One region of the Paenibacillus sp. FSL P4-0176 genome, then DNA from elsewhere that is predicted to be linked to it. Evidence: predicted binding sites of a transcription regulator. Region 1 holds the regulator's gene; the other holds the start of a gene.
What was found. Region 1 encodes LexA, which represses DNA repair genes until DNA is damaged. Its sites were predicted from a motif close to CGAACATATGTTCG; they were not measured.
Positions count from the first base shown of each region.

Region 1 (3,200 bases):
CAACGTACATTTTTTTATACAGGTCAAACTAAAAATATTGATTATCGGATTAATGCGCTTCAACAGCTTAGAAAAGGAATTGAAAAGTATCAGCAACGGATTCAAGATGCACTTCGGGCAGATTTGAACAAATCAGAGGCGGAAGCTTACGGTTCCGAGATTCGCATTGTTCTGGGTGAACTGGATTTTGCATTAGAACACCTGCAGGAATGGGCTGCACCAAAACAAGTCCCAACCAATTCGGCTATGCCGGATGGGGTGAGTACCATTTACCCTGAACCATACGGAGTGGCTCTTATTATTGCACCTTGGAACTATCCTTTCCAACTGGCCTTTGGTCCACTGATTGGAGCAATTGCAGCCGGTAACTGTGCAGTTATCAAGCCTTCTGAATTAACACCAGCCGTATCTCGTCTGACGTATGATCTGATTCAGGAGATCTTCCCTCAGGAGTATATTGCGGTTATGGAAGGCGAAGTTGAGGCTAGCACAGCATTGTTGAAAGAGAAGTTTGATTATATTTTCTTCACAGGAAGCACAGGTGTTGGTCGCATTGTTATGAAGGCAGCTGCGGAGCATTTGACTCCTGTAACCCTGGAGCTAGGGGGCAAGAGTCCTGCTATTGTCCATAACGATGCAGAACTGAAGCTGGTGGCCCAGCGTATTGTTCGTGGTAAGTTCCTGAATGCAGGCCAAACTTGCGTTGCTCCGGATTATTTGCTTGTACATGAACAAGTTCATGACGAATTGATCAATCTGATTGGCGCAGAGATCAAAGATAAATTTGGGGACGATGTGTTACAGAACGCTGATTTCCCGCATATTGTTAACTCGCGTAACTTTGATCGGTTGTCGAAATTCCTAACAGATGGCAAAACGCTGATTGGTGGACGTTCTGTACGAGAGCAGTTGCTCATTGAGCCGACTGTACTTGGAGATGTGAACTGGGAATCAGCTGTCATGCAAGAAGAGATCTTTGGTCCGATTCTTCCTGTATTTACGTACAGTGACCTGAATCCTATGCTAGATGAGATTGTTCGCCGGCCAAAACCATTGGCGCTATATCTCTTCACACAGGATGAGCAGCTGCAGGATCAGGTTCTGAATCAAGTATCCTTCGGTGGGGGATGTATTAATGACACACTTTCTCATATGACTTCACACTACCTCCCGTTTGGTGGTGTAGGAGAGAGCGGTATGGGCTCATATCACGGACAACAGAGCTTTGATGTGTTCTCGCATCACAAGAGTGTTCTGAAACGCAGTGAATAATTAGCCGCTAAAATAACATAAACATGAAAAAAGAGGTTGTCCTGTTGATCAGGATAACCTCTTTCGTATTTCATTACATCTAGTTTTGTTACTCAAGTTAAATATTAATGAATATCTCGGAAAAGGCCAATGACTTTACCCAGAATACTAACATGTTTCAAACGTAAAGGTTCGAAGGTCGCATTCTCCGGTTGAAGGCGAATATGATCTTTCTCTTTATAGAACGTTTTCACTGTAGCTTCATCGTCTTCAGTCATTGCAACGACGATATCACCGTTATCAGCAGTTTGCTGTTGACGGACAATAACGTAATCTCCGTTAACGATTCCAGCTTCCACCATGCTATCTCCGACTACCGAAAGCATAAACACTTTCTGTTCGCCTACATAATGTGTAGGAAGAGGGAAGTAGTCTTCAATGTTCTCGGTTGCAGTGATTGGAACCCCGGCTGTAACCTTACCAACAACAGGAATACGTGCAACGCTATGAGCAAATTGATGAGAATGCTCAGATTCTTCTTGGCTCAAAAGCTCAATGGCTCTTGGCTTGGTAGGGTCGCGTCGGATCAAACCTTTTTTCTCCAAACGATCCAAATGTCCATGTACTGTTGAGCTGGAAGCCAGTCCAACCGCTTCACCAATTTCCCGTACGGAAGGAGGATACCCCTTCAACCGGACTTCATTTCGTATAAACTCCAGAATAGCCTGCTGCCTGCTGGATATCTTCGACATACCGTATCAACCCCATTTTAGTAACGTTTGGGAAAATTATAACATAGAACCTCCGTTCGTACAAACATAAGTTCTAAATAAAATAGCATTAAATCAGTGTTTTTTAGCTTATAGAACAGAAATTGTCCAAAAGTCAGAGCATAATACTGCAAATGTTTTGCACAAGTACTTGAAATAAGATATTGTTCCTTCTAAAAAAGAAGCGAACAATTGTTCTGAAAATCTATTGAACAAAACAAGTGTTCGTGTTATATTGATTTCAACAGATAGGAACAAACGTTTGGAGGCGGGCATTTAATGAGATATTCTACTTATCAAAGCATTTATGAACCAATGAATTCGGAACTGGTGAAGTCTAACATAGGGAACTACAAGAAGGTTTTAGCGCGTTTCAAGATTTCTTCATGGATGTTAAAGGTAGCCATTACTTCTATGATTATATTTATTGGATGCAGCACCGTTTTAACTGTATTTGCCGGCAATGAGAATGATGTTCTGCCAGGAGGAAAGATAGCTGTTTCACAAGGGGAAACATTATGGAGTATTTCTTTGGAACATAAACCGACGAATATGGATACACGTATTTATATAGAAGCAATTAAGAAAGTGAATCAACTTCATACAACATCCATCCAAGTGGGACAAGTACTAGCTCTACCGCAATTTGCAGAATAAAATGCACATCAATGAGTGTTAGCGCGTGTCAGCTTGACAAGCAGCCTTTATAATGGCAAAGTTAATATGACTTTGTATTTTTGGAGGGGACAAGCTTGGATATAGATAGTCTGGTAGCACGCATTAACGAATTGGCTCGTAAGCAAAAGTCCACTGGATTGTCGGAGGAAGAACTTGCTGAACGTGCCGAACTAAGAGAGATTTATTTGAGTAATATTCGCAGCAATTTCAGACAACAACTGGATACCATTGAGATTGTTGATGATGAGAATGACAAAGGCCACCAAGGCAAACTCAAACACTAACGAAACCTAATGATATCATTATGATATTTAGGTTTCTTCCTGTTATTTTGAGTGTGCAATTTATAGGGGGAAATGTTGGTTTACAGTTATGTAAGCCGATACAAAGACACATAAGGGGGATTCTCATGTCGCGTTCGTTCGAGAGAACGGTTAAGAAAAATTCCAAGCAGTTAAATCAGCAACGCAAAAAAAGTGGTCAACCAATCACTGGTACACC
Region 1 covers NZ_CP150242.1:4,119,502-4,122,701, reverse strand. The annotation lists gene MKY95_RS18565 (aldehyde dehydrogenase) at 1-1,272, shown strand, start outside; gene lexA (transcriptional repressor LexA) at 1,377-2,003, opposite strand; gene MKY95_RS18555 (LysM peptidoglycan-binding domain-containing protein) at 2,301-2,678, shown strand; gene MKY95_RS18550 (DUF896 domain-containing protein) at 2,774-2,983, shown strand; gene MKY95_RS18545 (hypothetical protein) at 3,109-3,200, shown strand, end outside.

Region 2 (3,200 bases), 1.4 Mb from region 1:
CAAGATGATCTGACCAAGGATGCGCTCGCAGCTGTTCTTAACCGGAAACTGCATACAGATCGAATGGCAATGGACAAAATTGAGAGCTTTTTCAGAGATCGTAATGTGGATATGACAGAGAATAACAGACGTCAGGCGATCGTTATTGATGGCGGAACACCTCTGGCCAATGAAACGGGCCTTGCGGCAGGAAATGCGATTTCTGACAATGACAAATATTATGTTGTGATGCCTGGACCACCTAAAGAGTTGATTCCAATGTTTGAACAGGAAGTCAAACCTTGGCTGTTCCAGCATGTACTCACAGAAGAGATGCCGATCTATTCCCGAATGCTCAAATTCGCAGGTATTGGTGAATCTGCTCTGGAAGATCGACTTCTGGATCTGATTGACGCGCAGACAGACCCTACGATTGCTCCTTACGCGAGCGAAGGCGAAGTTACGGTACGTGTCTCCACAAAGGCTGCGAGTGAGGGAGAGGCGAAGCTGAAGCTGGATGCGATGGAGGTTCAGATTCGGGAACGTTTGACAGAACATCTCTACGCGAACGAGGATGTGCCTATAGAGTACACGATTGTAACCATGATGTCTGACATGGGGCTGACACTCAGCGCTGCTGAGAGCTGTACAGGAGGGCTTGTCATGCAAAGTCTGACCTCTGTACCCGGAAGTGCATCAATGCTCAAAGGTGGAATTGTTTGTTACTCCAATGAAATTAAAGAAAAGCTGCTGAATGTGCCTCATGATTATCTGGAGGGTGAAGATGCACCTGGGGCGGTAAGCCCTGAGGTTGCAAAAGTGCTTGCTGAGCAGATCCGCATGATTGGCGATGCTGATTTTGGCTTGGCTGTTACCGGTGTAGCTGGACCGGGATATTCGGAACGCAAACCACCCGGACTTGTCTTCATCGCTCTTGCTGAACGTGGAAAAGAGACGGAAATTCATGAGTTGCGTATTAATGGTAATCGCGAGACGGTTCGCATTCGTTCAGCCAAAGCTATTCTCTATCGCTTATGGCAAAAACTTGTGGCGATGGATTGATTAGTTAATAGCTTCGATTGCATTTACAGTTCCAAGCAAGTATAATTAAGGAAGACGGAAGAACCGTAGAATTAGGCTTTACAGCCTTGTTTACGGTTCTTTTTTCTGTTTAATGGAAAGTTTCCTTGAGGAAGAGGCGCCTCGGCCTTCACAAAAAAACGAATGTATGTTCGAAAAAAAGCTTGGCAAACGTGTTAAAACAAGGTATCATTATCTTATAAACAGTAAAGGGTGTGAGCTTATTGTCAGACCGTCGTGCCGCGCTTGATATGGCGCTCCGTCAAATAGAGAAGCAATTTGGTAAAGGATCCATCATGAAACTGGGTGAGTCCACTCATATGAATGTGGAAATTATTCCCAGTGGTTCCTTGGCTTTGGATATTGCATTAGGAACAGGCGGCTTGCCTAAAGGCCGTATTGTTGAAATATATGGACCCGAATCCTCTGGTAAAACAACCGTAGCATTGCATGCTATCGCTGAAGTACAAAGAGCGGGTGGACAAGCTGCATTTATCGATGCCGAGCATGCTCTTGACCCACAGTACGCAAGCAAACTTGGTGTTAATATTGATGAATTGCTTCTGTCTCAGCCAGATACGGGTGAGCAAGGGCTGGAAATTGCAGAAGCTCTTGTACGCAGTGGTGCAGTAGATATCGTCGTTATTGACTCTGTAGCCGCATTGGTTCCAAAAGCAGAGATTGAAGGCGAAATGGGCGATTCACACGTTGGTTTGCAAGCGCGTTTGATGTCTCAGGCGCTGCGTAAACTGTCTGGTGCAATCAGCAAATCCAAAACAATCGCAATCTTCATTAACCAGCTTCGTGAGAAAGTCGGCGTTATGTTTGGTAACCCGGAAACAACACCTGGTGGTCGTGCTCTGAAGTTTTATTCCACAGTACGTCTGGATGTGCGTCGTATTGAGAGTATCAAATCAGGCAATGACATGATTGGTAACCGTACTCGTATTAAAGTTGTGAAAAACAAAGTGGCACCTCCGTTTAAACAAGCGGAAGTGGATATCATGTATGGCGAGGGTATTTCGAGAGAAGGCAGTATCATTGACATTGGTACAGAGCTGGACATCGTTAATAAAAGTGGTGCTTGGTACTCCTACGAAGGCGAGCGTTTAGGACAAGGCCGTGAGAACGCAAAGCAGTTCATGAAAGAGCATAAAGATATTGCTGACATCATTGAACAAAAAATTCGTGTAGCCAGTAACTTGGTTACTGCAGTTCCTGCGCCAACTAGTGAAGAGCAACAAAAAGAAGCAGCAGAAGAACAAGAATTGTTTGAAATCAACGAGTAATCTCTCAAAACCTCTCTTGTAGGGAGGACCCTGAGGGTGTTCCCCACTGGACTCCGTAAACTTATCTGATTGAGCTTGGATCAATCTGGATAATGGATTGTAGTGGGAGTACTCGTGCTGTCTAACAGCCCCTGTCCCAATGGACAGGGGCTGTTAGCACGCTAACTGTGGAGTAAAGGCCGGGCAGAGTTCCCGGTCTTTTGTATTATTGGTGTTCTTTGTCTTATGTGAAGATGTGCTTGGCGTAGTCAGAATGAAAATGTTATGAAAGGGGAGACCAGAATGGATCAACATGACGAGGATTTATATGAAGAAGCAGAACAGGACGGCCTATCCCAATTTCCGGACAACGAAGAACTTATTATTACACGTGTAGAACGAACGAAGAGCAGGCAAGCTCGTTATCGAATCACTTTTGGCATCCACTCCATTACGGTTCTTGAAGATGTGATGATTAAATACAGGATGACTCAAGGTAATACGTTTATGAAGAAGGATCTGGAAGATATCATTCTAGCTGATGAGCGACAGCGGACGTATGCACAGTCTCTGCGTTTTTTGGAGCATAAGCCACGTACGCGCCATGAATTAAGTCAGAAACTTCGTCAGAAGGAGTTTGCTGCACCTTTGATTGAAGAGGCGCTGGATCGGCTTGAGCGGGAGAACCTGGTGGATGACGATCTATTTGCGAAGGAATGGACAAGACAGCGTATGGAGGGCAAGCGGAAGGGAAAACTGTGGATAAGGCAAGAGCTGCGTCAAAAGGGCATTGCCAATGATCTCATTGTTGAGGCACTAGAAGGGATCAGTACAGATGCGGAATTTGAGACTGCCTTGAGTGCCGGACGCAAA
Region 2 covers NZ_CP150242.1:2,695,906-2,699,105, forward strand. The annotation lists gene MKY95_RS12470 (competence/damage-inducible protein A) at 1-1,041, shown strand, start outside; gene recA (recombinase RecA) at 1,284-2,348, shown strand; gene MKY95_RS12480 (regulatory protein RecX) at 2,631-3,200, shown strand, end outside.
Region 2: the regulator LexA is predicted to act here: its motif matches at 1,201-1,214, upstream of recA (recombinase RecA).